Regions from separate parts of the Desulfosporomusa polytropa genome, predicted to be linked through region 2. Evidence: predicted binding sites of a transcription regulator. Region 2 holds the regulator's gene; each other region holds the start of a gene.

Region 1 (9,879 bases), 990 kb from region 2:
TATAAGGCTGATATATTTTTAAGTATTCATGCCGATTCTTTCTCTAATCCTGCTGCAGGTGGGACGACAACGTATTATTATCAAAAAACGCTGTATGATTCCATGATGGCTGAAGCATTACAAACAAGTCTGATTGAAGCAGGGAATTTGCAGGATCGCGGGGCTAGAACAGCCAACTTTTATGTGATTAAGCGGACCCAGATGCCAGCAGCACTTGTGGAGCTGGCCTTTATTTCCAATCCAAATGAAGAAAAACTTTTAAGCTCACCCGGGTTTCAACAGAAGATGTCTCTAGGAATAGTACGGGGGCTGGAACGGTTTTTTGACCAGGCTGCCAAGCTAAACTAAAGAGGTGGGTATGATGAAAATTAGTAGATTGATTATAATGGCTATGCTAATGGCCATAGTGTTTATGATTGCTGGGTGCGATAATGCTGCTCCAGGCAATCAGCCAACACCGGCAAATCCCGAGAACAAGGTGGCTGACAAGTCGCAACCATCCGGTAGTGCTACTGCTGAACCGGAGCGGACAATGCAGCTTGTGGTTTACCATGCTACTAAAGATGCGATGTATCTTGTACCGGAAATGCATAAAGTACCTGTCAATAGTCATCCGGCCCGTACAGCTATTGAATTATTACAGGCTGGACCCAAAAATCCTGAATTTGTTGGTGTTATGCCAGCAGGAACCCAAATGAAAAACATAACTGTCAAAGATCACATTGCCTATGTGGATTTTAATGACAAGTTAATCAAAAAGAATGGTGGCGGATCTGCCAGTGAAATTTTGTTGGTAGGCGCTATCGTGAATACTCTTACCGAGTTTCCCGATATTGAGCAGGTACAAATTCTGGTTAACGGCAAAAAGATTGAGACTATTTCTGGGCATATGGATACAAGTGAACCGCTCAGCCGGTCAGAAAAGATTATTAAAAAATAGCAAAAAACAGCAGTCCTTCTCGTGGAAGACTGCTGTTTTTGTATTGGTAATGATAAATCCTTGAGGGCAGTACAACTTTTTTTCGTGGTGTGGCATACTATTCTTGCAGGAAATACTTGCATAAAAGAGAATTTATTAGAAGCATTATGCAGCCATAGAAGGTGGTGTTTCAATGAACGAGCTTACAAAACTCGGAGAATTTGGTCTGATTGACTTAATTAAACAAGATACGATTAGTGATCATAGCAGCGTGGTTCTTGGAATTGGTGATGATGCTGCTGTGCTACTGCCAACACCGCGTCAATTGCTGCTGGTGACTACTGATATGTTAGTTGAATCTGTACATTTTGATTTGGCTACTACAACTCCCTGGCAGCTTGGTTATAAGGCAATTGCGGTTAATTTAAGTGATATTGCCGCTATGGGTGGTGTACCTCGTCACGCGGTAGTGTCGGTGGCCTTACCCCCGTCCACACCGGCAGATTTTGTCGTAAATCTGTATCAGGGCATGAAAGAAATTTGCCATGAGTTTGGTGTTAATATTGTCGGTGGTGATACTGTCTCTACTCCTCAGGGACTTGTGATCAATGTTACAGTAACTGGTGAGGTTGCGCCAGTCAATTTAGTGAGACGTTCCGGGGCACAGATTGGTGATGTTGTAGCAGTGACCGGGGTGCTGGGAAATTCAGCGGCAGGGCTGGACTTATTGTCAGTTGGCGATTGGGAGGATTTTGATTTTGCTTGGCCGCTTGTTACGGCCCATTTATCGCCGCGACCACAGGTTAAAACGGGAGCTATTTTGGCTGATGCCGGAGCCACCAGTATGGATGACGTTAGTGATGGGCTTGCTAGTGAGTCGCATGAAATAGCTAAAGCCAGTGGTGTGGGTATAAAATTATATGCCTCGCAAATTCCGCTGGCAGCTGAACTCAAAGAAGCGTCCGAAAAGCTAGGTAAGCAGGCCCTCGATTACGCACTGTATGGCGGTGAGGACTTTCAGCTCTTATTTACTATGGAATCAAATAAATATGAGGAACTGTTGCTTGCGCAGCCGGATTTGCAGTTAGCCAAGATCGGTGAGATTGTTGACAGCAGTCAGGGCGTAACACTAGTTGATGAAGCTGGCGGTGTGCAAGAACTTGAAGCCAGAGGCTATAACCACTTCCGTCAAGCGGAGACGTCTAGTATACTAGTACGTAAAACTTCCTCGGCAGAGGGAACGTACCAGTTTGGACAGGCATTGGCCAAGGTTCTCAGGCCGGGTGATGTTATCTGTTTGTCGGGCAATCTTGGTGCTGGGAAGACTTTGTTAAGCCAGGGGATTGCGGAAGGGCTCCAGGTTGCTGATGTTGTAAGCAGTCCCACTTTTACTGTTCTTAATGTTTATGAGGGTCAGAGTGCTGACAGCCAAGACGTTACGATTTATCATTTTGACTTATATCGTCTCGAACATCCAGCAGAGCTTGATGATATTGGTTTTGATCATTATGTAGATGCCGGTGGTATAGCTATTATCGAATGGCCCGAGAAATTCCTGGAATTTTTGCCAAAAGAGCACGTATGGCTGACTTTAGAGTATGGTGAGCTGCCAGACGAGCGGGTTATTAATCTCAAGGCCAAAGGGGAACGGTATCAAACGCTTTGTGAGGAGTTGGAAGAAATTGCCCATTCTAGCTATTGATACAGCCACCCTTGTATCCAGCGTGGCTATTGCCACACCGGACACGTTGGTGGCTGAACTTACGATTCAGAATCGAAAAACACATTCAGAGCGGCTCATGCCTCATATTGCCAGTTTGCTCAATATGGCTGAAATAGCACAAACTGGTTTGAAGGCAGTTGCTGTAAGTATTGGACCAGGTTCATTTACTGGTCTTAGGATTGGGTTAGCAACGGCAAAAGCCCTGGCGTATGCGCTTAATATTCCGCTTATCGGCGTACCCACCCTTGCGGCCCTCGCGTTTTCCTGTCCGGTTCCAGGAGTGGTTTTGGCTCCTATGCTTGATGCCCAAAGGGGCAATGTATATTTAGGGCTATATGAATGGCTTGATGATGCTGTTTTTGAGATACAGCCGCCTCGAGTGGTTGCTTTTTCGGAGGCTCAGGCTGAGCTTGCCAAAATGGAGAAGCCTGCCCTCCTGTTGGGGGAGGCAGCAGTCATGCATAAAGCCGATATTTTTCACCCTGTACCGCCACATGTTATTATGCCTCGTGCCGGTAGTGTTGCTGTTATGGCGCAAGGTATGTATGCTAAAGGGATCAGGCATAATGTAGCTACCTTGGAACCACTATATATCAGACGGTCAGAAGCAGAGGTACTGTGGGAACGGCGGCAAGCTCAGGAGCGGGAGCGCTGCTAGTGGCTGCAATCAGTATCAGATATATGCAGACGGCAGATTTGGATGCCGTGGTGGTTGTGGAAAATAAGGCTTTTACTACGCCTTGGTCGCGCACTGCCTTTGAAGAAGAACTGGTTAGTAATGATTTGGCGCATTATCTGGTAGTTGTGGAGGAAGGTCAGTTAGTGGGTTATGGTGGCTTTTGGCTAGTGTTGGATGAAGCACATGTCACCAATATTGCTCTCTTACCTGAATGCCAGGGCCATGGCTTGGGTTCGCTGCTTTTAGAGCACATGGTTCTTAACGCCAAAATGCTGGGGGCAGTTAGTATGACACTTGAAGTTCGTCCATCCAACGTACCAGCCCGCAAACTTTATTCGCGCCGTGGTTTTGTTGAACGCGGGCTCCGGCCTAACTATTATGCCGAACTGGGCGAAGACGCGCTTATTATGTGGTTAGATAAACTATAAGAAAAGACTTGGCTTGTGCCAAGTCCTTCAGGACGCCGGCAGAAGCCTTAGTCGTTCTTATGTCAACAGAATTGTGTTATAAATTCTGGTAGACTAAAAAAAGGGGGCCGCGTGATATATTCGCAGCCCCAAAGGGTGATTGTGTAATTCAACATATGCGCGAACACATTAAAAGGTGATTAACTGAACTAGACTAAAGCGACAGGGCGGCTATAGCCGCCCTGTGCGATAAACTCTATTGGAGAGTAGATTCATACTGCTCAATCATTTTCCGAACCATGTGGCCACCTACGCGGCCGCAGTCGGCAGAGGTCATCGTTGACCAACCTTGGCTACGAACGCGCTCGGAAATCCCTAATTCATTAGCCACTTCCATTTTCATCTGGTCAAGAGCGTTTTCAGCTCCTGGGTTTACAGGTTTATTCGAGCGTGCCATGTACCTACACCTCCTTTCGCGGACTGTATGTTGCTGTCCTTGACTTTAATGTGGCTCTCTTTCACGATTTAAATACATCATTCGATCATGTAATAATTAGCAGACATATGATGGAGGTCTGTCCTTATGAAGCAAAGTTTAACATTGGCTATAGAAACAAGCTGTGATGAAACATCGGCATCTGTTGTATCCAACGGGCGTACAATTTTATCCAATATTATTTCATCACAAGTGCCAACACATCAAAAGTTTGGTGGCGTTGTACCTGAAATAGCCTCACGCAAACATATTGAACAAGTCATCCCGGTTATTGATCAGGCTTTGGTTGAAGCTGGAATAACACTGGCAGATGTCGATGCAATCGGCGTTACCTATGGTCCAGGATTAGTCGGCGCGCTCTTGGTCGGCGTAGCTACGGCCAAAACGCTGGCCTTTGCTCTTGACAAGCCGCTGATTGGCGTCAATCATTTAGAAGGCCACATTTTTGCCAACTTTTTAGCCCATAATGAATTAAAGCCACCTTTTGTGGCGCTGGTAGTGTCTGGCGGTCATACTTCACTAATTCACATCAAGGATTATAATGAGCTAGAACTATTAGGTCAAACTCGCGATGACGCCGCAGGGGAAGCCTTTGATAAAATTGCTCGGGTTATGAATTTTCCTTACCCTGGAGGTCCGCATATTGATAATGCTGCCAAAGAAGGCAATCCTGCCGCTATTGCTTTTCCCCGGGCATTTGCTGATATGGCAGGGGAAAACAAATTTGCCTTTAGTTTTAGTGGTCTAAAATCAGCGGTATTAAACTACTTACACACTGCTGCTCAGCGTGGGGAAGCAGTGTGTATTCCTGACGTAGCCGCCAGCTTTCAGGCAGCTGTTGTGGACGTATTGGTAATGAAGGCTATAGCAGCTGCCAAGCACGTTGGTGTCAATCAATTAGTTCTAGCTGGTGGGGTGGCCGCCAATTCATACCTGAAAGCTGAACTAGCCGCAGCAGCCGCTGAGCAGGAGATTGGATTCTTTTATCCGCCACCAGTACTTTGTACAGACAATGCGGCGATGATTGCCTGCCGCGCCTATTATCAGTATGTGGCTCAGGATTTTGCGGATCTTAATCTTAATGCCGTGCCCTCGCTTGCATTAGGTCACAATAAATGTGGAAAACAATAAAGAGATAATTGTGGATAATGTGGATAACTTTCCGCAAAGTGGGTAATAACCGTCGTATAACGACAAGTTAATTGTGTATAAATCTGTGGATAATGTGGATAACTCTGGGGATAACACATCTGATGGTTGTGAATCAAGATAATGATGCGTACTTTAGTCAACTTGGTACCAGCTAACAAGGAATTTTTAATAGTACAGTTGAATACATAAAGATTAACAGCCTGGGGTTTGATTTGAACGGGGGAAAGTTTATGGGTGTAGTTGCCGATGTTTGCCGAAAAATAACTGTCTTAACCGCAGTGCAAATTCAAGTAATTGAGAATGCGGCAAGCGTACTGGGATTGGCGGCTGACCTTGCGCACGCTCAGGTTACGCTATATGCTCCAGCGCGCAGTGAAAATTTTTTGGCCATTGTTGCCCAGGCTAAACCAAATACCAGTTATATTGCTTTTAAAACCAATATTCTTGGTAGTACGGTACAATCCTGTGAAGAGCCACTAATATGGCGAACACTAACCTCCGGTACTGCTATTGCCGGGCAGCGTGAGTGGGCGCTTGGTATGGATGCACTCGAAATGCGGGTTTATCCCATAAAAGATGTGACAGGTCAAATTATTGCGGCTGCAAGTTTTGAAACAAGTAACCAAGAGGCCGGCGCGGAAGGCCATGGTATGCTGGTAGAAACAGCATCTATGCTTTTAGCTATGGCAACAGTTGGCGAACCGCTGGGGCGCGAGCTTTATCGTCCACTAGGTACCCGTGACGGCATTACTATTATTGACGAGCGCGGTTATATTATTTTTGCTAATTCAGCCGCTGATGCTATTTACAAAGTTCTTGGTATCAACCGGGTTATTGGCCGACGGGTATCTGATCGCCAAGTCAACATGCGGTTGGCCCAGCAGGCATTGTCTTCAGGGCAGTCAATGGAAAAAGAATTTGAGTCTGGTAACATGATTTTAGTACAGCGGGCTATTCCAATTTTTGTCGGCGGTCTTGTGACACGTACTGTGTTTATTGTTGCTGATGTTACTGAGGTTCGTAAAAAAGAAAAAGAATTACTGGTTAAATCAGCTGTAATTCAAGAAATACATCACCGGGTAAAAAATAATCTACAAACAATTGCCAGTTTACTTAGATTGCAGTCCAGGCGCACCAAGACCCCAGAAGTCAAGGCGGCGCTCAGAGAAAGCGTTAATCGGATTTTGAGTATATCGGTTGTGCATGAGTTTTTATCTCAACAGGACAGAGGTTTTATTGATGTGGCTGAGGTTACCAAAAATATTTTGGATCTAGTAATTCAAAATATGCTTGAACCTAATTTTAATATTGAAACCGTGCTTAATGGGGAAACTGTTATTTTACCGTCTGAACAGGCAAGCAGTCTGGCCTTAGTCATCAATGAACTCATTCAAAATGCGATTGAGCACGGCTTTGTTGGACGCAAAGAGGGACTTATTGGCGTAGATATTGCAACAACGCCAGAGAATTATCAGATAGATATTTATGATGACGGTATTGGCCTACCTACGGATTTTAGCCTTGAAAATACCAACAGTCTAGGTCTACAGATTGTTCGTACACTGATAGAAAACGATCTTGGGGGAAAATTCCGTCTTTTTTCCCGTTCCGGTACTCATGCCTTTATCACCATTCCCCGCCTAACGGAGGGCGCTAAAGAGGCCAAGGAGGAATAACATGGACACTTTGCGGATAGTAATTGCAGATAATGAATCAATCATACGAATGGATCTTAAAGAAATATTGGAAGAAGCCGGACATACTGTAGTGGGCGAGGCCACAGACGGCGTACGCGCGGTAGAACTGGCCCGCAAATGCCACCCGGACCTTGTTATTATGGATATAAAAATGCCGGAAATGGATGGCATTACTGCAGCTAAAATCATCTCCAATGAAAAATTGGCGCCGGTACTGCTTTTAACTGCTTTCAGTCAGAAGGAGATTGTAGAAAAAGCCAAAGATTCAGGGGTACTTGCTTATCTGGTCAAGCCTGTAAAAGAGGCTAACTTATTTCCGGCCATGGAAATTGCCTTATCGCGGTTTCAAGAGTTTGCCGAATTAGAGCGGGAATTGGAAGAGGTTAAGAATTCACTAGAGACCAGGAAAATACTTGATCGGGCTAAAGGTATTTTGATGGACGCGTACAGTCTAACCGAAACGGAGGCCTATCGTCGTATTCAGCAATACAGCATGAGCAAACGAAAATCAATCAGGGACGTAGCGGCAGCCATTGTGGAGTCAGCTACTCGTAAAAGATAGCCATTTTTATGCCAGGGCAGAGACTTTAAAGTCTCTGCCCTAATATTTCCAGTAAGTTTTTAAAAATTTTATCTACTTTTTGCGTAAATCCCCTTGATTTTTTGCGGATAATTTTATATTATAAATTATGGAATTAGCACTCGACTTAAGCGAGTGCTAACAACAACCAAATAAATATATTATAACACACCATAAAGGGAGGTTCTTTACATGATTAAGCCATTAGGCGACAGAGTAGTGATTGAAGCTTTGGCAAAGGAAGAAATGACTAAGAGTGGTATTGTTCTTCCTGACACAGTCAAGGAGAAGCCACAAGAAGGTAAAATTGTAGCTGTTGGAACAGGTAAAACTCTGGAAAATGGCCAAAAGGTTGCCTTAGATGTTACTGTTGGCGACAAAATTATTTTCTCCAAATATGCCGGCACGGAAGTCAAGGTTGAGGGCAAAGAGTACCTCATCATCAGCGAAAGAGACATCCTGGCTATAATTTAATAATCAGCTAAACTTTAGTATAAAGTGAAAGGTAGGTAATACATAAATGGCTAAACAAATTTTGTTTGACGAAGAAGCACGCCGGGCACTCGAAAGAGGCGTAAACGCACTGGCTAATGCTGTTAAAGTTACTTTAGGACCTAAAGGACGCAACGTAGTACTTGATAAAAAATTTGGCGCTCCAGCTATCACCAATGACGGCGTAACCATCGCTCGTGATATTGATCTGGAAGATCCGTTTGAAAATATGGGAGCACAGCTTGTAAAAGAAGTTGCTACCAAAACTAACGATATTGCTGGTGACGGTACCACCACAGCTACTTTGCTGGCACAAGCCATGATTCGTGAAGGCATGAAAAATGTTGCTGCCGGTGCTAACCCTATGATTATAAAAAAAGGTATTCAAAAGGCAGTAAACTTGCTTGTTGAAGAAATTAAGAAAAGTGCTAAAAAAGTAGAAACCAAAGATGCTATCGCCCAAGTTGCTTCTATTTCCGCTGGTGATGCAGAAATTGGCACACTGATTGCAGAAGCTATGGAAAAAGTCGGTAAAGACGGTGTAATCACTGTTGAAGAGTCCAAAACCATGGGTACCGACCTTGATGTTGTAGAAGGTATGCAGTTTGACCGTGGTTACATTTCCCCATACATGGTTACTGATCCGGATAAAATGGAAGCCGTTTTAAACGATCCGTATATTCTTATTACTGACCGCAAGATTGGTGCTATTGCTGACCTGCTGCCAGTACTGGAAAAAGTAGTTCAGCAAGGCAAAGAATTATTAATTGTTGCTGAAGACGTAGAAGGTGAAGCACTGGCAACATTAGTTGTTAACAAACTTCGTGGCACCTTCCGTGCGGTAGCTGTAAAATCTCCTGGTTTCGGCGATCGCAGAAAAGCTATGTTGGAAGACATTGCTATTCTTACCGGTGGCGCTGTTATCACCGAAGAACTCGGCCGCAAGCTTGATAGTGTAACTTTGGAAGATCTTGGTCGTGCTCGTCAAGTGCGTGTAACCAAAGAAGAAACTACTGTCATTGATGGCAGCGGTCAAGCGGAAGAAATCAAAAAACGCGTTGGTCAAATTCGCGCTCATATCGAAGAAACTACTTCCGATTTCGACAAAGAAAAACTGCAAGAACGTCTGGCTAAATTGGCTGGCGGCGTAGCTGTTATCCAAGTCGGTGCTGCTACTGAAGTGGAACTCAAAGAAAAGAAACTGCGCATTGAAGATGCTCTTAATGCAACTCGCGCTGCTGTTGAAGAAGGCATTGTAGCTGGTGGTGGTACTACCTTCATCGACATTCAGTCTAGCTTAGACAGTTTGAAACTTACTGGTGACGAAAAAACGGGTGTGCAAATCGTTAGACGCGCCATTGAAGAGCCAGTACGCCAAATTGCTAACAATGCTGGCTTAGAAGGCTCAGTTGTTGTTGAGAATGTTAAAAAAGCCGGTAAAGGCCAGGGCTTTGATGCTCTGAATGAAAAATATATTGACATGATTGCTGCTGGTATTGTTGACCCAGCCAAAGTTACTCGTTCAGCGCTGCAAAACGCTGCTAGTATCGCGGCTATGGTTCTTACCACAGAAACTCTTATCGCTGATAAGCCAGAAAAAGACGCTGGTGCAGCTGCTGGCATGGGCGGCATGGGCGGAATGGGTGGCATGGGCGGAATGGGTGGCATGATGTAAGCAACATCATTCGCTGATTGGTCACATAGTGCTTAAAAAAACTAGAGGTTTCGCATTAA
Region 2 (9,879 bases):
ATGATGCCTCGCTGGTCTTTGAACCAGAGACGTCCATTGCCCTGGGCTTTGGTTTTCGCTGCGGTTTTCTGGGACTTCTCCATATGGATGTTGTTCAAGAACGCCTGGAACGCGAATACAACCTAACCCTAATTACTACTGCACCAAGTGTAATTTATCGTGTATTTAAAACCGATGGCCAAGTTATCGAGATTGAAAACCCGTCAAAATTACCGACAACGCAAGAAATTGACTATGTAGAAGAACCGTATGTAAAAGCAACCATCATTGTTCCTAATGATTATGTAGGTGCAGTTATGGAGCTCTCGCAAGAAAAACGCGGCGAGTTTAAAGATATGAAATATCTAGATACCAACCGAGTTACGTTGACATACCATTTGCCACTTAGTGAGATTATTTATGATTACTTTGACAAGCTGAAATCATCGACCCGTGGTTATGCTTCGCTAGATTACGAATTATGTGGTTATCAGACCTCAGAGCTTGTTAAACTGGACATCTTACTTAACGGCGATCCTGTTGATGCCCTGAGTGTTATTGTCCACAGGGATCGGGCTACTCATCGTGGTCGGCAGCTTGCCGAAAAGCTTAAAGGGATTATTCCCCGGCAAATGTTTGAGATTCCCATTCAGGCTGCCATTGGCAGCAAGGTAATTGCCCGCGAGACAGTAAGAGCCATGCGTAAGGATGTACTTGCCAAATGTTATGGAGGCGATATTACCCGTAAACGGAAGCTACTGGAAAAGCAAAAAGAGGGTAAAAAACGCATGAAACAAGTGGGTAGTGTAGAAGTTCCCCAGGAAGCCTTTATGGCAATTTTAAAGATGGACTAAGGTAGAGTTTGATATGAGTAAGCTTGGTTTATATGTGCATATTCCGTTTTGCCAGCAAAAATGTTTGTATTGTGATTTTTCTTCGTATGCTCGATCTGAACATTTGTTTGATTCCTATACTACCGCCTTGTGTCAGCAGATTGTTGATCAGGGCGGTATGCTTTGTAAACCACCTGTTGACACAGTCTATATTGGTGGAGGCACACCCAGTGTACTGCCTGTGCCTCTTTTGGAAAAAATACTTAAAGGTCTTATGGCAAACTTTGCTATTCAAGCCGGGGCGGAAATTAGTATGGAGGCCAATCCAGGTACTGTTACCAAAGATCAATTGATTGCAGTAAAGTCTATGGGTATAAATAGACTGAGTTTTGGTGTTCAATCCTTTAATGATACATTGTTAACTAGCCTGGGGCGGATTCATCGAACAGTGGATAGCCTTACTGCCATTGAATATGCTCACACGGCTGGCTTTACAAATATAAGCATTGATTTGATGTACGGCCTGCCAGGGCAAACTAGTGATGGTTTTGCCTGTGAACTTGAGCAGGCAGCAGCCTTGAATACCAGTCATATTTCAGTCTATGGCCTCAAGCTGGAAGAAGGTACTCCTTTAGCGACTGCGTATGATCAGGGCAAAATCAATTTACCAGATGAGGCGGAAGAAGAAGCTATGTATGATTGCATGGCGGATTTCTTACCAAAACAGGGTTTATTACGCTATGAAATTTCTAACTTCGCCCGCCCGGGGCAAGAGTGTCGGCATAACCTGAAATATTGGCAGTACCAGCCGTATCTGGGTCTTGGTTGTGCAGCCCATTCTTTCTTACAGGGTAGACGGATAAGCCAGGTAACCGGAATTGAGGAATATAGTAAGGCTATGGCAACAGGCAGTTCACCTGTTGCCATGCAAGAAAACCTTACAAAAAATGAGTCGATGGCTGAATATATTTTTTTAGCCTTACGAACAACACAAGGAATGGGAATTGCAGAGTTTGGCCAATATTTTAATACTGACTTTTTTGGTCATTTTGGTAAAGTGTGGGATAATCTCCACCGGCAGCAGCTAGTAGCAACAGATAAGCAACAGATATGGTTGACTGAGCATGGGATGAAATTTGGTAATATTGTATTTCGTTCGTTTTTACCTGACTAAATACACGTTTACCATCTTGACATTAATCCCAAGGAGTGGTATTTTTTTAGTAGGTATTAGCACTCGACTGATGTGAGTGCTAACAAGAGGAGGTGGAGCTGATATTAGATGAAAGAAAGCGTCAAATTCTGCAGGCTATTATCGATGATTATATATCTACTGCCGAACCGGTCGGTTCGCGGACAATTGCCCGTAAATATGATTTAGGCATTAGTCCGGCCACTGTCCGCAATGAAATGGCAGATTTGGAACTTTTGGGATATCTTGAACAACCCCACACTTCTTCTGGAAGAATACCGTCTGTTAAAGGCTACCGCTTTTATGTTGATTGCTTACTGGCGCCACCTCAGATTTCCGATAGAGACATTGCTATCATTGATAATTGGTACCATACCAAAGCACGCCGGATTGAAGAAGTTTTTCAAGAAACTGTAAAAATTCTGTCCCGCATGACCAGGAATGTTTCTATGGTATTGGCGCCGCAAGTATCGCAGCAATGTACCTTTAAATACATTCAGTTTTTGCCGCTTGATGAGCGACGTTCCATTGTTGTTATCGTCACAGATACAGGTCTGATAGAAAATAAAATCATTGCAATACCTGAGGGACTTAGTCATGAGGATTTGGGTCGCGTGGCCAACGCTATAAATTCTCACCTCGGAGGTTTGGCGATTGATCGAATCACCACGCCTGTGCTGAAAGATATCCAAAATGATATTTTGCCTGATCCGCAAGTTTATGAGCGCGCGATTGCGTTGTTACGACAAGTTCTCACTGTTGACAAAAATGAGAAGGTGTATCTTGGCGGCACTACGCAAATGCTAAATCAACCAGAATTTAGGGACGTTGATAAAATCAAAGGCCTATTAACAATGCTTGAAGAAGACCGGCTTTTGTGTGATATTCTCCACATGTCCAATAGTGATGGTGTGATTGTTACAATTGGTCAGGAGAATAAATATTCTGGCATTCATGATTGTAGTGTTGTTCAGGCTACCTACCGTATTGATGGTCAAGTGGTAGGGACAGTAGCCGTGCTTGGACCGACGAGAATGGAATATGGTAAAACCATGTCGGTACTTAAGTTTATGCAACGTCATTTAGGTGAAATTTTGAAACAGTATAAAGTGTTATAGATGGGAGGAATCACATGAATTTGAAGCAAGCTGGCAGTGGTGCTGATGTTGATGAGCGTTTGGCCGCCCTGCTAACAAATGCCAATGCTGTACGGGCAATAACTGCTGCTGTAGAAGGCACTATTGGTCCTAAAGGGCTTGATACTATGCTAGTTGACCGTTTTGGAGAAGTCATTATTACCAATGATGGTGTTACGATATTAGATAAAATGGATGTTAATCATCCGGCCGCAAAAATGCTTATTAATACGGCAAAAGCGCAACAGGCAGAAGTCGGTGATGGTACGACTACAACCACGATTATGGCTGGCAGCCTAGTGTCAGAGGGTGTAAATCAAGTCATGCGCGGCGTGCCGGTAGCTAGAGTGATTGAAGGCGTAAAATATGGTATTGCCAAAATTTTAGCTGGTGTACGTGAGCGCTCACGTACTATTACTGAGGTTGAAGATCCTATTCTCCGGAGTATTGCCATGATTGCCGGGCGGGAGCATGAGGATATCGCCGATTTGGTTGTAAAAGCAGCTAAGCTGATTGGTGTAGAAAAACTTAATGAATACAATTTTAAGTTATCTGAAATTATCACAGCAGAAGCGGGTGCTGACAACGAAGTATTTATGGGCGTTATTGTTGATCAAGAACGTATGTCACAAGAAATGCCGGAAGAAATACTAGCTGCAAAATTACTGCTTATTGATGATGCACTTGAACCTGAAGAAATTGAAGATGAGGCACTAAGTACCGAAACCGGTTTTAAACGCTATATCGATTTGCAGGATGAGTTTAAGAAAAATGTACAGAAAATTGTCGACCTGGGCATTAGCATAGTCATGGTGGACCGGGGCGTACATAGTGCTGCTGAAGAAATACTTACAGATGCTAATATAATGGTTATTGAACGTGTATCCTCTAAAGATTTGCGGCGGGTGGCCGACCACACAGGAGCACGTATGATTAAACGCACAGGTCTTAAAAAAGAACTTGGCGATATTGGTAAGTACCTGGGTACTGCAGAAAAAGTATATCAGGATGAAAAACTTGAACAAGTGCGCGTCATTGGTGGTAAGGGCAAACCTATGGCTACTATTTTGGTCGGCGCAGCTACAGAAGAGGTGGTAGGAGAACGTGAGCGTATTGCTAAAGATGCGGCGTCAAGTGTACAGGCGGCTGTAAAAGGTGGCTATGTGCCTGGCGGTGGCTCTATCGAAATTGCTATGGCGCGCGAAGTCGGCAAACATCGGGAGAATCTCAAAGGAATGGCTGCTTATGGCCTTGACTGTGTAGCTAATGCCCTGAAACAGCCTTTATCACAAATTGTCGAGAATGCCGGCTTTAATCCTCTGGAAAAAGTAGAAGAGATCATGACTATGCAAGTGGCACAAAATTCAGATTCGCTGGGTATTGATTGCGATACTGGTGAAGTAGTTGATATGCTGGAACGAGGCGTAATTGATCCTGTTCCCGTCAAGCTTCACGCCATCAAAGCTGCTGGCGAAGTAGCTGTCGCTATTTTACGTATTGATACAATTATTAAGAAAAAAGAAGAAGGTGCCAATGCCCAGAAGGCAGGCGGCACCGATAGTAGTATGCCTGATTTTTAACTTGGAGGTGAAAGTTAGTGAACGAAAAAGAAAAAAAGCAAGAGCAACTTGCGGCAGAACAGGAAAGTGCTCCCAACGAAACAGCAGTTGAAGACAATCCTGAAATTTGTTTTGTGCCTGAGGATGTAAATGAGTTTATGACTGCACTGGATGAAAAAGGTCGCCTGCTTGATGAAATGACTGACAGATATAAACGCCTACAGGCCGATTTTGATAATTTCCGGCGGCGAACCCGGCAGGAAAAAGAAGAATTATCAGCCGTAGTAGCTGAACGAATTGTTTGCGAGCTGTTGCCTGTAGTAGATAACTTTGAACGAGCAACAACCAGTAAGGCTACCGATGTTGATACTCTGGTAACAGGAGTGCAAATGATCTTCAAACAATTGCAAAACGCTCTGTCACAATTGGGTGTAGAGCCTGTCAATGCTGTCGGTACTGTTTTTGACCCAACTCAGCATGAAGCTGTTATGAAGGTTGAAGATGATACCCAGCCTGATGGCATGGTGGTCGAAGAATTGCAAAAAGGTTACAAAGTCAATGGGCGGGTAGTCCGTCCTAGTATGGTAAAAGTAGTAGGAAACTAACTAACAAGTATTGTTACTTAAGGAGGAATTCGATAATGGCAAAAGTAATTGGTATTGACCTTGGTACTACAAATTCATGTGTGGCTGTAATGGAAGGCGGCGAACCTGTTGTTATTCCAAACCCGGAAGGAAGCCGTATTACCCCTTCCGTTGTAGGTTTTTCAAAAAATGGTGAACGCCTTATTGGGCAGATTGCTAAACGTCAGGCAGTATCTAACCCTGATGGTACTGTCAGCTCTATCAAACGCCATATGGGTACAACATATAAGGTGAATATTGAGGGCAAAGACCATACTCCCCAGGAAATTTCAGCAATGATTTTGCAAAAACTTAAGGCTGACGCTGAAGCCTATCTTGGTGAATCAGTAACCCAGGCAGTAATTACTGTACCTGCGTACTTTACTGATAGCCAACGCCAAGCTACAAAGGATGCGGGCGCGATTGCTGGTCTTGAAGTGCTGCGCATTATTAACGAGCCAACAGCAGCAGCCTTGGCTTATGGTATGGATAAAAGCAATGATCATACCGTTTTGGTATTTGACTTAGGCGGCGGCACATTTGACGTGTCTATTTTGGAGTTAGGTGATGGTGTATTTGAGGTTAAGGCTACCAGCGGTAATAACCGCCTTGGTGGTGATGATTTTGATGAGCGTGTAGTAAATTGGCTGGTAACTGAATACAAAAAAGAACAGGGTATTGATTTAGCCAGTGACCGCATGGCGATGCAGCGTCTACGCGAAGCCGCTGAAAAAGCTAAAATCGAATTGTCAGGGGTACTTACAACCAACGTTAATCTACCGTTCATTACAGCTGACCAAACTGGCCCGAAACATCTTGATCTTAACCTGTCTCGTGCTAAATTTGATGAATTAACAGCTGATCTTGTTGAATCAACCATGGGACCAACCCGTCAAGCATTAAGTGATGCTGGATTATCAGCTAAAGATATTGATAAAGTTATTCTTGTTGGTGGTTCTACTCGTATTCCGGCTGTTCAAGAAGCCATTAAAAAGTCGTTAGGCAAGGAACCACATAAAGGGGTTAACCCGGATGAGTGCGTAGCTGTTGGCGCAGCAATCCAAGCCGGTGTACTTGTCGGCGAAGTAAAAGATGTACTTCTCTTAGATGTTACACCGCTGTCATTGGGTATTGAAACTCTGGGCGGGGTATTTACCAAAATTATTGATCGTAATACCACCATTCCGACTTCTAAGAGCCAGACCTTCTCGACTGCTGCTGATAACCAACCGTCTGTTGATATTCATGTTCTCCAAGGCGAACGGGAAATGGCTTCCTATAACAAAACACTGGGACGTTTTGAGCTCTCTGGTATTCCGCCTGCTCCCCGGGGCGTGCCGCGTATCGAAGTTAGCTTTGACATTGATGCCAACGGTATTGTTCATGTATCTGCTAAAGATTTAGGAACAGGTAAAGAACAGAAGATTACCATTACTTCTTCCGGCGGTCTGGATAAGGATGAAGTGGAAAAAATGGTTAAAGAGGCTGAAGCTAATGCAGCCGAAGATAAAAAACGTAAAGACGAAATAGAAGTACGCAACAATGCTGACTCCCTGGTATATAATGCGGAAAAAACCATTAAAGAGTTTGGTGAGAAAGCAGATAAAGAGCTGATTGAAAAAGTTCAGCAAGCAGCTGACAAACTGAAAGAATCTTTAAAAGGCAGTGATATTGAAGTTATCAAAGCTGATACCGAAGCTCTTACCAAGCCGCTCTATGAATTATCAACTGCTATGTATCAGGCCAATGCGCAAGCCGAAGGTGCACAACCAGGCGGTCCAGAAGGTCCTGAGGGTGCAGCTCCTAAGGATGATAAAGTAGTTGATGCTGAGTATAAAGTGGTGGACGAAGATAAGAAATAAAATAGCTGGGATGGTGTGAAGTGAGTAAGCGAGACTATTATGAAGTGCTGGGTGTAGCCAAAACAGCGTCTGAAGATGAATTGAAGAAGGCGTACCGTAAATTGGCCCGCAAGTACCATCCTGACGTTAACCGTGAGGCCCCCAAGGAAGCTGAAGAAAAGTTCAAAGAAGTTAACGAAGCTTACGAAATTCTATCTAATACCGAGCGTCGGGCGCAGTATGACCAATTTGGTCATGCTGCGTTTGATGCTGCTAATGGCGGTGGCGCTGGTGGGTTTGGCGGCGGTGCGGGTGCAGGTGGTTTTTCTGATATATTTGATATGTTTTTTGGCGGGCAGTCTGGTTTCGGGTTTGGTGGCGGTCGCAATACAGGACCGGAGCGTGGGGCTGATTTACGCTATGACATGGAAATAAAATTTGAAGATGCTGCTTTTGGGTTGGAGACGGAAATTCAAGTACCTCGTACCGAAGATTGCAGTGCTTGCCAAGGTTCAGGTTCTGCACCGGGAACACATCCGGAAACTTGTCCGGATTGCCGGGGTACAGGTCAGGTTCAGGTAACGCAAAATACTCCTTTTGGTCGTATGGTTAATGTTAAGGCCTGTGATCGCTGTCAAGGCACAGGTAAAATTATAAAAACGCCTTGCAAAGAATGTCATGGACGGGGAAAAGTGCGAGTCAATCGCAAAATTAAAATTAAAATCCCGGCCGGTGTGGATAACGGTTCCCGTCTTAGAGTGACACATGAAGGAGAAGCCGGGCAACGTGGTGGTCCGCCCGGGGATCTGTATGTTTATCTTTTTGTAAAACAGCATAAACTGTTTGCACGTGAAGGCAATGATATTGTGTGTGAAGTACCAATTAATTTTGTGCAGGCAACGTTGGGTGATGAGATCGAAGTACCTACCCTTGATGGTAAAGTCCAGCTTAAAGTTCCTGAAGGTACACAAAGTGGCACCGTATTTCGCATCAAAGATAAAGGCATTCCTCATTTACGAGGTCACGGACGTGGTGACCAACATGTACGTGTTAAGATCATAACACCTAAAAAATTAAACAAACGGCAAAAAGAAATTTTGCAGGAGTTTGCTAACGCTGGCGGTGTTGAGCCTACCGCAGAAGAAAAAGGTTTTTTCAAAAAGTTTAAAGACGTTTTTGGTGTTATGTAATTGTTTACTAATTGAAGTTTAAGGGGCGATGGCGCATGAAATGGTCTGAGATCAGCATTCAAACCTCCCATGAAGCTACAGACGCAGTAGCAGAAATCTTCCATGACCTAGGGGCAAGCGGGGTAGTAATAGAAGATCCTGAATTGATTAATACTTACCGGAGCTCAGGAAGTTGGGATTACTGCGACATCCCCGAGGAACTGGAAACTGAAGTTGTGACTATTAAGGCCTATTTACCTGTTGACGAGTTTTTAGATGAAAAACTGCGCGTGTTTAAAGAACGCATCAACCAGCTGCAAGAACATAATCTTGACAAAGGGCGTGGCTGTATAAATTGCCGGGAAGTACAGGAGGAAGATTGGGCTTCTTCCTGGAAAGAGTATTTTCATCCAGTACGGGTGAGTGAACATATTGTCATTAAACCGTCATGGGAAGAATATTTACCAGTTGAAGATGATATTATTATCGAACTTGATCCAGGGATGGCTTTTGGTACGGGAACACATCATACCACTGTAATGTGTATTCGCGCATTGGAGGATGTGATCAAACCAGGATATACCGTCTTTGATGTAGGTACAGGTTCCGGTATTTTGGCAGTAGCGGCAGCTAAGCTGGGTGCAAATCTTGTTCATGCCATTGATCTTGATCCAGTGGCAGTACGGGTTGCAACCGAAAACATTACCTTTAACAAGGTTACAGAAACGGTTACGATTACGCAAGGCGATCTTTTGACAGGCGTGTCTGGCAAGGCAGATGTGATTGTTGCCAATATTATTGCTGATATAATTATAAAAATGCTGCCTGATGTTCGGACCCGGCTGGCTGATACCGGAGTATTCATTGCCAGCGGTATTATTAGTGAGCGTTTAAGTGATGTTACCCAAGCGCTTATTGAGAACGAGTTTATTATTGATAAAGTGATTGAAGAAGGCGGCTGGGTAGCCATTGTAGCTAACAGCGTCAGCCAGTAGCGCCGTTATGCGTCGTTTCTTTATTGATGCACCGCTTAGCGAGCATATGGTTATTGCCAATACGGATGCCCGTCACATAGCTTCTGTGCTTAGATTAGCTGTTGGCACTACTATTTTAGTTGCTGGTCAGGACGGCAAATCAGGTAAGGCCGGAATAACAGCGGTAAGTCCGGAGGCCATCGAACTTAGATTGCTTGAACTTATTGAAGACACAACTGAGCCACCCATTGCCATCTGGTTAGTGCAGAGCTTAGCTAAAGGCGAAAAGATGGATTTTATTATCCAAAAAGCAGTAGAACTTGGGGTGTATGGCATAATCCCGGTTGTTACTGCTCACTCGGTAGTCCGCTATGATGCTGCTAAACAGGTAGATAAGGTTGCGCGTTGGCAGAAGATAGCCAGGGAAGCAGCCAAACAATGTGGTCGGAGCTATATTCCGCAAGTATGTCCGGTAACCGGTCTGACGCAGGTGCTGGAAAATAACGAATTTGCCTCAGCCAATAAAATCATGTTGTATGAAGGACAAGCTGCGCAAGGCCTAAGACAGGCACT
Region 3 (9,879 bases), 2.6 Mb from region 2:
CCGGCTCCAATCTGGCGGGAGTGTATACTGTCAATAGTAGTCAGGGAGCAGTGACGATTACGCCTACCGGGACAGCAGCTTCAGCTGTTCCCCAAAATCCGTCAAGCACTGACGGCGGGGTGACCGGTCTTTTCGCAATAACTGATGCCAAGGGAAGTACGGCGCAATTTACTGTTACCTACAATAATGGCGCATTAAGCATCCAACCTGCCAATCAAGCCGCTCTATCCCTAATGACCGAAGCCGGGCAAGAACTTATTACCGGCACAGGCCTGATTGCTGCCCAGACAGAAATGGGAATTACCATGAATCAGGTGCAGGTCGTGTATTTGGAACAGACGATAACAGGTGATACTGCTGACTAAACAGTTATACTCTGGAGAACGGACCTGCAAGATAGTGCTTATTATATGAGGCGGTGGAGCCGGGCGATGACATGAGTCTTTTTGTTATGACAGAAAAACAACCACTTTTACATAAACTATTGTTATTTTTTGAATGAATACTAAAATATAAGACAATGAAATTGTGGAAATTGCTGTAATTTGGCAGGCGGCAATAACAATGTGGAATTGTTTGGCACGATAGCCAGCGGCGGCGCGGTAGAAAACTTGAAACTAAGGTAAAAGTGGAAAATGACAAGTCGTAAGGAGGTGCGCCCGATGAAAAAATCATTCTTTGCAAAACTGCTGCTGCCCGTATTCCTGAGCATCCTGCTTCTCTTCCCTACCGGCGTCCGAGCCGGTGGTGTAGAAGCGGTGCTGGCAGACACGTATCAGCCTACAGATACCTGGACTATCTACTGGTATGTTTGTGGAACCGATCTTGAAAGCAAGAACGGTGCCGCGTCAGATGATCTCCAGGAACTGCTGCAGGTCCAGCTTCCACCGAACGTCCGGGTACTCATCCAGACTGGCGGCGCAGTGGAGTGGCATACGACAGGCATTCCGTCCGGCGCGGTCGCCCGCTATCTCTATGATGCCGACGGAATTCATTCCTTGCAGGAGCTGCCTGATGCCGATATGGGGTCGCCGGATACCCTGGCGGACTTCCTGCGCTATGGAGAGAAAAACTTTCCGGCAAACCACCGCGTCTGCATTCTCTGGGATCATGGCGGCGGTAGTGCAGCCGGGGTCTGCTATGACGAGCGTACCCGGAACTATATGAATCTCAACGGTCTGCGTGCGGCCTTTGAGGCTGCCTATACGCCTGACCATGGTCAGCCACCGTTTGAGCTTATCGGTTTCGACGCCTGCCTCATGGCGACTGCTGACGTCGTACACGATCTCCATGGGCTCACGCGCTATATGGCGGCCTCAGAAGAGATCGAGCCTGGCAATGGCTGGGACTATACCGGCTGGGTCGGCGCACTTGCCCGGAATCCGGCCATGAACGGTGCCGGGCTGGGGCGCGCCATCTGCGATACCTATCTCGCAGGATGTGAGGCTTATGGCACCGACGCAGCCGCCACGTTATCTGTCATCGACGTAGGGCAACTGCCGGCTCTGCGCGACGCCTATGAGGCTTTTGGGATTGAGGCACTGCGCCAGGCAGACAAAAACCCGCAGGCCTTCTTTACCAGCTTTGCGCGTATGGCCGCTGCGACAGAAAACTATGGTGGCAATACCCGTGAGCAGGGCTATGCCAACATGCTGGATCTTGGCAGTCTTGCCCAAAATACCCGCAGCCTGCTGCCAGGTACTGCAGAAGCCCTTCAGCGTGCCGTGCAGGACAGCGTTGTCTACAAAGTAAACGGCCCTTATCGGCGGGAAAGCAGCGGCCTTTCCGGCTATTACTCCTACAATAGCGATCAGGATGGGTTTATGGCCTACGCACAGCAGGCTGCGCCGCTTCTGCCCGTAAAATGCCTCTATTACAACCTCGTCTTCGGGACGATGCCGCCGCAGGCCGCGCCGTATCTGAGTAATGCGGCAACCGGCAGTGGGGAAATCTTCGAACAGCCTGCTGCGCAGCAAAAGCTCTTTGATGTGAGCACCCTCGAAGACACACCGGTGGATATAGACAAAGAGGGTACTGCCTTTGTAAAGCTACGTCCGGAGCAGATGGAAAAACTGGCCTCTGTGCATTGTCAGTTCGTCTACCAGAGCCAAGAGGATGACATCATCCTCTACCTTGGCAGCGACGCAGACATCGATGCAGACTGGGAAAAAGGCATCTTTAAGGATAACTTTCAAGGCAAATGGCCAATGCTTGACGGTCATCCGGTCTACATCGAAATTACCTATGAAGGCGATGGCTATAACATCTACTCCGTACCGGTCAAGCTCAACGGACAGGAGTGCAACCTGCAAGTCACTTACAACTTCAACGACGAAGCCTATCATATTCTCGGCGCGCGCCGGGGACTTGCGGCGAACGGCATCGCGAACCGGGAACTTATTCATCTCAAAGCGGGTGACACCATCACGACGCTGCATTATGCGATGACTATCAGCGGTGATGATGAAGATTTTACCCAGTTTGAAGCCGATACCTTTACCCTTGGCCGGCAGCCGCGCATTGCTGACGAAGAGATGGGAGACGGCACCTATGGCTACTACTTTGAGTTTGTTGACCCACAGAATAAAAGTGCTCTCTCGCGTATCGTAAACTACACCATTCAAAACGGTCAGATTACCACTACTGTCGGCGCGGATGGCTAAAACTCTCCTGAAAGCAAGTAATTTTTGGTGTTAGCGCCAGCACGATCTGGATTGCAGGAAGGCAGGTGAGGCCTGGTAGAGAAAATAGAGGCTATGATTCTATGGAAGATAATTAAAAAATAGAAAAGGGGAAATTCAAATGTCGAAAAAAAGTGTAGGTTTAGCAATTTTCTTAGGAATATTCGGATTTGGCGGTTTTTATGCGGCCGGTTTTAAAAAAGGCCTAATACTCTTTGCAGCGGTAGCTATAGTAGGGGCACTGATTGCCAATGTAATTTCACCAGATTTGGTTCTTATTGCCAATATCGGCAGTGTCTACATGAGCTATAAATGGGCCAAAGAGCATAATGAGGCTTTGCCGATGATTGGAAACGGGCAGGCCTGATAAGTTGGTAGAGGACGCTGCTTTGACAGCTCTTCTACCTTTTTAGTGAGGGAGAATTTATGGAACATGTATCAGGTGGACAAAAAATGCTGGCGGCTGCGGCACATTGCGGATGCTTTTTCGGCGGCCTGGGGTTGGGCCTGCTCCCGCTGGTGATCTGGCTCTGTAAGCGCAAAGACATCTTTGTGGCACATCATGCGAAGCAGGCAGCAGTTTTCCAACTGGCGCTGGTACCGGTGATCATCTTGCTCGTTTTAGTGCTTTCACCGTTGACTGGGACAGAAACCGCTGCATGGATCTTCGTCATTGGCGCCGGACTTTTATGGATAGGCTGCGCAATCCTGGCGACCGTCCGGGCTTTGAGCGGAGAGTACTATGTCTATCCGGTTTTTGTGCCCTTTGGGGTAAAAAATCCGAAGTGAACTCGTTTCAGCAAAGCTGAAACGTCGGGAATTCAGGTGGGGAGTCTACCCCACCTGAAAACGCAGGGGACAGGGATGTTGTTTCGCGAAGGAGGCTGTGTGACTCAGCAATTAAGATAAAAATTTGCAAAGAAAAGAAAGAAAAACAAAACGATATAACGATATATTGAAAGCAATGAAAAAAGAGGTTGGCACAAGTATCCGTCAGCAATGAAGGCTCCCAGTATTCTGGGAGCCTTCATTGTCTTTACTTCTATCATAACCTACCATAGCGATCATCAAAACGGACTATATCATCCTCACCCAGATAGCTGCCGCTTTGAATTTCGATAATCTGAAGTGGCAATTTGCCGGGATTCTCAAGCCGGTGTTTAGATGTTTGTGGTATAAAAACGCTCTCATTCTCGTGTAACACTTGTTCAGTATTGCCGATAGTTACCTTTGCCGTACCGCCAATAACAATCCAATGCTCACTACGATGATAATGCATCTGTAAGCTAAGAATTTCCCCGGAATTAACGACGATCTTCTTCATCTTAAACCCTGGCGCAGAATCCAACACTTGGTAGAATCCCCAAGGGCGATAACAGGGCATATGTTCATCTGGTGGTTTTTGCAATATGCGATCATGACTTTCCAATGGTGCCGACAAGGCATTATCTAAAGCCAGACTAGCGATACAGTAGCCAACAATGCTTTCCGCACCTTGATTGTGGTTTAGACCATCAGCCATAATGCCATCATAACAACCACCTGTTTCGGCGTCAATCAGACTTTCATGGCAAGAGTTGTCACCAGAATACCAGGCAAAACTCCGCTCGGCAAGCTTCAGCATGGCTTTATCACCAGTGACTTCATAAGCAACCAAATGAGCCAGTGTGGACATGGATGCCTCGACAGGTTGCTGATCATATAATGCTGGCTCAGATCCTTGTAGCCACCACCCTTTACAGCCAACAGGACGGAAAAAATCGTCCCGAAACGCATTTTGGTCAAGAAATGTCATGCTTTTGCGCGCGATAGCGAGAAAGCGCTCCTGGCCTGTTTGGCGCGAAGCGACGAACATAGCCCACGGCAGTACGGCGTTATCGTAGGTGAGGCTGTCTTCAAACCAGCACCAGTCATTTTCTTTTACACATTGTTCAAAGCAAACGGCAATAGACTCAGCCAGCTTGCGGATAAGGCTAGCGCTCTCAGAGTTCTCGATAAAGCCAAGACCAATCAAGGCATATGCTTGTCCCCGTAAATACTTGAGAGAATGAATTTGTGGCAATGCACGACGAACAGCACTAGTACAGGCATCCTTTATCCCTAGGGGCATTACTGATGAAGCTAGGGTATACCCTAAAGCCCAAAGACAGCGGCCGAAACATTCTTCCGATCCTTGTGTTTCCGTAAACTTTCGGTCATAGGTCATGAAATTTCGAAAATGGCCGTTTTCATTCTGGGCATACAAGATGAATGCCAGGTAACGGTAAATTAATGCGAGGTATTCCGATGTCTGTTTTTTTTCAAAGAGCATGACCGCCATAAGTAATGCCCGGGCATTGTCGTCAGTGGTATACCCTTTGTCCAAATCGGGGACATTGTAACGTGTGTGTTGAAACATCCCGGTATCATCGGTCATTCGAAAGATATGTGCGTCAGCAAAGACATTGCCAAATTGGCTCATTATCCGACCCTCATTCCATTCCGACCAACTACAGTAAGATGAGGATGAGACTTTGGAACGGCTGGATGGACAAATCGCCTTGAATCATCTTTCGTCTGATGTTCTCTTTCGCCAATAATATTTATGCCTAGTTTGGCATATTGAGCGGCTACATTGGCCCACGTCATCGTCTGTCCAACAGCCAATGTATTCATTTCCATTTCTTTTTTTCGAAGTGGATTATCAAGTACTGATCGAATACATGCTGCCATCGAGTTGGAATCTCTAAATTCGGCAAGCATTCCGCGACCGCCACTCAGCATTTCTTCTGCATAACGATAGGGAGTCGATACAATAACCCGTCCACATCCCATGGCGTATGCCAACGTCCCGCTAACCGCCTGCTCTTTAGACAGATATGGTGTCAGGTACATATCGGACAAATGAAGATAAGTAATTACTTCTTCTTTGGTCAGATACTTATCGATCAACTGAATATTATCCTGCACCCCAAGGCTTTGCGCTAAATCAATCAGGCTCTGCCGATATTTTTCGCCCATACTTTCTTTGACACAGGGATGTGTTTTGCCGAGAATCAGATATACCAGATTGTTATAATCTGCCGCGACTTTCGCCACTGCTTCAATCCCATACTCGAGGCCTTTGGCAGGGCTAATGAGCCCAAAGCTGCTAATGATATGTTTGTTCTGGAAGCCGTGAGTGACTTTCAATTTTTCCCGCGATTCTACATGCATGCTAGGAACACCGTGCGGTATGAATACAAGTTTCTCTAACTCAATGCCGTAGGTCTCAGCCAATATGGGGATAGAGCTTTCAGCCATGGTTACTACCTTGGTGCTGAGGCGGCCTAAGTCCCGAAGGACAGTCCGTTGTTTCGGTGATGGTTCTAACAGCACAGTATGTGTTGTGACAATAAAAGGGATTTTTAGTCTCTTCGCTAAATCAAGGATATATTCGCCACACTCGCCGCCAAATATCCCATATTCATGCTCGATAACCAGGAGGTCAACATTGTCATTCGCCCAAAGTGCAGTCAGCAGATAACTCGTACGGTCGTGCTGACCCAGTTTGCGTTTTACCTGGTGGTTTGTATATTCGTCCTTGTTGACTACCGCAATAACACTTGGTTGAATAAATGGTATTTTATCAATTTCATTTACCAGATCTTCCGTAAAGGTAGCTAACCCACACTCCCGCGGAGGATAGGTACTTAAAAAAGCAATATTTCTTATTTTATTTGTTGCAACCATTTTTTTGTCTCCCCTTTTTATAAAAACACTACTTTTCCCTGTTTCTATAGCTTAGCCTGTTATTGGATTTAATCTAGATTGTTAATAAAATAGCTCATCCAACGGTTTTGGACATTTTTTAATATACTCCAGTAAATCGCCTACATTGGCAGTAGCCAAAGCAATACAAGAATCTGCCCCTCCGTAATACATTTTTAGTAAGCCTGTCTCAGCATTTAATACCCAACCGCTAGGAAAGACTACGTCATCAACGTCTCCTTCCCGTTCATAGCTTGCGGTCGGACCGAAAACCCATTCATCACTCCGGTGCAATACTTTCAACGGATCATCCAAGTCAAGAAGTGCTAACCCGAGTCGGTAAATTGAGCCAGAAGCAGTCTGGCGCACTCCGTGGTACAAAAGGATCCAACCTTCAGCGGTTTCGATCGGTGGAGCTGCAAGACCAATTTTCCCGCCATCCCACCAACCACCCCGACGAGCGTGCATTAATACCTGGCGGGCGTCCCAACTGACGAAGTCATCGGAAGATGACATCCAGATGTGTGCACCAGGTACATAGTTAGCGGTAATCGGCCGATGGATAAGAGCCCATTTTCCATATATTCGTCGTGAAAAAAGTGCAGCATCTTTGTCTTCTGCCGGCATGATCGGTCCGAGCCGCTCAAAATCTATAAAATCACTGGTCAGTGCCATAGCCACAAGTGGTCCGCCACGAGAATAAGCAGTGTAGGTAATAGCCCATTTACCCAATTCAGCAAGCCATGTAATTCGAGGGTCTTCAATACCCCACAGTTCCTCAGGATGATTTTCTGGATCAGGTTCTAACGTTGGCACTTTATCAATTTGCCAGTTGCCAACTCCATCGTCACTAACTGCCTTAGTAAAGTGAGAAAAGCCTCGCCGGTCCTCCACGCGAGCAAGTAATAAAACTTTGCCATGAAACATTGTCGCTGCTGGGTTGAACACTGCATTTGCAGGATAAGGCCAGTTCTTAGCCGATAAAATGGGGTTTTGGGGACTCCTCATAAAAAGTTCTTTATAGGTATTCTTATCGCCCTTCAACCTAGTATCAAATCCGTTTTTTTGCATAAAAAAACCCCCTACGTTTGGATATCGGCGCGTGCCGGCGAGTGTATATTACACCCAGTTCCTCTAATCCGTGGCGGTTAAAAAACAATATAGTGTTGTCACTAATCGTCAGTGATTCTAAACAGTTTATAATCGTATTATACTACAAATACTAGTTTTTGTCAAATAATTGTTTTTCGTAAGGAAACAATTATCCATTTGGAATAAACTTTTAGAACTGTCAGCAACTCTGTGTGAAAGTTATTTTTCTAATATAAATAAAGGCTTCATCATTGTCACTGCCGAAGTTCTTCAAGTGACAATGAGCGATAAGTCAACGAGATTACCAAGCGAATTTTTAATGAAGTGGGGGATTTTATGAAAGTTGCAATCATTTCACCAATTGCGTGGAGGACGCCACCGCGACATTATGGTCCGTGGGAAAGAGTTGTTTCATTATTGGCAGAAGGACTTGTGAAAGAAAATATTGATGTAACACTGTATGCTACCGGCGATTCACTAACGACCGCTAAGCTTCGCAGTGTATGCAAAGCACCTTATGAAGAAGACCGAGAGCTGGATGCTAAGGTTTGGGAATCTTTACATATATCCGAGATTATGGAGCAGGCAAATGAATTTGATATAATACACAATCATTATGATTTTTTGCCTCTGACTTATAGTGGACTAATAAAAACTCCAGTGGTAACAACGATACATGGGTTTTCCTCACCTAAAATTCTACCTGTTTACAAAAAATACAATAAGAAAACATACTATGTTTCCATTAGCGATTCAGATAGGAATGGGGAGCTTGATTATATAAGGACTGTGTACCATGGTATAGATATAGAAAAATTTACTTTAAACAAAGAACGGGGAAAATATTTAGTTTATTTTGGAAGAATACATAAAGACAAGGGAACTTGGGAGGCAATACAAGTTGCTAAAATGGCAAAAATGAAATTAGTAATTGCCGGTATTATTCAAGATGAAGCCTATTATAAAAAATATGTAGAGCCGTATCTTAATGATGATGTTTGTTATATTGGATCAGTGGGACCTGAGGAAAGGGATACAGTATTGGGTAATGCGTATGCATTGTTACATCCAATTAATTTTAATGAACCGTTTGGCCTTAGTATCGTTGAAGCAATGGCATGTGGAACACCTGTCCTGGCATTTAATAAAGGTTCTATGCCTGAAATTATTCAAGATGGTATCAATGGATTTATTGTATCAAGTATCGAAGAAATGGCTGATAAAATTCAAGCGGTCATAAATATCTCACGGGAAACGTGTCGGAAAACGGTTGAGTGTAGATTTACACAGCAGAAAATGGTGAAAAAATATATTGAAGTTTATAAGGAAATACTAAAAATTTCATAATTTAGTTCATGTAATGGCAGGTCTGCTATGATTTAGGCAAAGATCTACAAGATCGTTGATGTTAGCAGTTCCTACGCACATAACAGAATCGGCGGCACCCCAATATATTTTAACAATACCATTGTTTTCAAGGATGGCTCCGCAGGTAAAAACCACATTATGAACATATCCTGTTACTTCCCAGGGGTCTTCAGGTTGCAGAATCCAACTGTCCCCGACTCCGAGAACTATCGCGGGATTGTCCAGTTTGTGTAAAGCGACTCCCAACCTATAAATTGATCCATCCATGGTGGGAAAGACACCATGATAAATAGAGAGCCAACCTTTATCAGTTTTGATAGGCGTTGCCCCAGGGCCAATTTTCATTTCATCCCAGTGATAAGGTGCTGGCATCATGATTAACTCTGACTCTCCCCAATAGATTAAATCTTTTGAATAACTAATCCATATTGCCCAGGGAGAAATTTCAGAATGAGGTCGATCGAGGCGTACATATCTACCGTTTATTTTTTCGGGAAAAAGAACAACGTTGCGATAGTCGGCTTCGGTGATTAATGAGATGCGTTGGATCGATTTAAAATCTGTTGTTTTTGCCAGTCCAATTCGTACTCCATGTTTTGAATAAGCACTGTAAGTAATATAGTATTCACCTTCTATGCATGAAATGCGAGGATCTTCCACACCAAAAGCCTCATATTCTTTAAAAATACTCTCTGTTGCAGGAATAATAAAAGGTTCGGTATGTACGAAAAAAGAGTAACCGTCATTGCTTTCTGCGAGTCCAATAATAGAGCGCCCTGTGTCAAGATGAGAACGAAACAGCATGTAGTACTTGTCCTGATATTTTGCTATTCCTGCATTATGTACGGTATGTACGGAGTAAGGAACATCGTTTTTGGTTAAAATCGGATTGCCTTTATAGCGTTTGACAATGGGTTCTTTCATTGTTGATGTCCTCCTTGTTTACTAGATTCTGTAGTTGGTTCATTATACTACAATGTCTAACTTAAAAGTGCAATTGTTTACTCAA

The links. The regulator HrcA, encoded in region 2, represses chaperone genes, less so after heat shock. The targets are predictions, from matches to a motif close to TGTTAGCACTCNNNNNNNNNGAGTGCTAACA.
Region 1: groES (co-chaperone GroES) is a predicted target of HrcA. The motif match lies at 7,767-7,797, and genes of this name have one in related genera.
Region 3: ACZ449_RS20835 (glycoside hydrolase family 130 protein) is a predicted target of HrcA. The motif match lies at 7,575-7,605, and genes of this name have one in related genera.

The regions. Positions count from the first base shown of each region.
Region 1 covers NZ_AP042400.1:75,121-84,999, forward strand. Annotated here, with positions in the region: gene ACZ449_RS01925 (N-acetylmuramoyl-L-alanine amidase family protein) at 1-348, shown strand, start outside; gene ACZ449_RS01930 (GerMN domain-containing protein) at 359-940, shown strand; gene thiL (thiamine-phosphate kinase) at 1,113-2,621, shown strand; gene tsaB (tRNA (adenosine(37)-N6)-threonylcarbamoyltransferase complex dimerization subunit type 1 TsaB) at 2,602-3,300, shown strand; gene rimI (ribosomal protein S18-alanine N-acetyltransferase) at 3,300-3,749, shown strand; gene ACZ449_RS01950 (small, acid-soluble spore protein, alpha/beta type) at 3,985-4,185, opposite strand; gene tsaD (tRNA (adenosine(37)-N6)-threonylcarbamoyltransferase complex transferase subunit TsaD) at 4,312-5,355, shown strand; gene ACZ449_RS01960 (sensor histidine kinase) at 5,607-7,052, shown strand; gene ACZ449_RS01965 (ANTAR domain-containing response regulator) at 7,054-7,635, shown strand; gene groES (co-chaperone GroES) at 7,846-8,127, shown strand; gene groL (chaperonin GroEL) at 8,174-9,820, shown strand.
Region 2 covers NZ_AP042400.1:1,069,058-1,078,936, forward strand. Annotated here, with positions in the region: gene lepA (translation elongation factor 4) at 1-833, shown strand, start outside; gene hemW (radical SAM family heme chaperone HemW) at 847-1,986, shown strand; gene hrcA (heat-inducible transcriptional repressor HrcA) at 2,088-3,122, shown strand; gene ACZ449_RS06855 (TCP-1/cpn60 chaperonin family protein) at 3,137-4,720, shown strand; gene grpE (nucleotide exchange factor GrpE) at 4,738-5,304, shown strand; gene dnaK (molecular chaperone DnaK) at 5,340-7,184, shown strand; gene dnaJ (molecular chaperone DnaJ) at 7,205-8,353, shown strand; gene prmA (50S ribosomal protein L11 methyltransferase) at 8,389-9,327, shown strand; gene ACZ449_RS06880 (16S rRNA (uracil(1498)-N(3))-methyltransferase) at 9,335-9,879, shown strand, end outside.
Region 3 covers NZ_AP042400.1:4,085,392-4,095,270, reverse strand. Annotated here, with positions in the region: gene ACZ449_RS20865 (beta strand repeat-containing protein) at 1-365, shown strand, start outside; gene ACZ449_RS20860 (clostripain-related cysteine peptidase) at 663-2,663, shown strand; gene ACZ449_RS20855 (phospho-N-acetylmuramoyl-pentapeptide-transferase) at 2,803-3,048, shown strand; gene ACZ449_RS20850 (magnetosome magnetite crystal formation protein family) at 3,108-3,470, shown strand; gene ACZ449_RS20845 (phosphomannose isomerase type II C-terminal cupin domain) at 3,727-5,142, opposite strand; gene ACZ449_RS20840 (glycosyltransferase family 4 protein) at 5,142-6,392, opposite strand; gene ACZ449_RS20835 (glycoside hydrolase family 130 protein) at 6,474-7,481, opposite strand; gene ACZ449_RS20830 (glycosyltransferase family 4 protein) at 7,839-8,849, shown strand; gene ACZ449_RS20825 (glycoside hydrolase family 130 protein) at 8,856-9,794, opposite strand.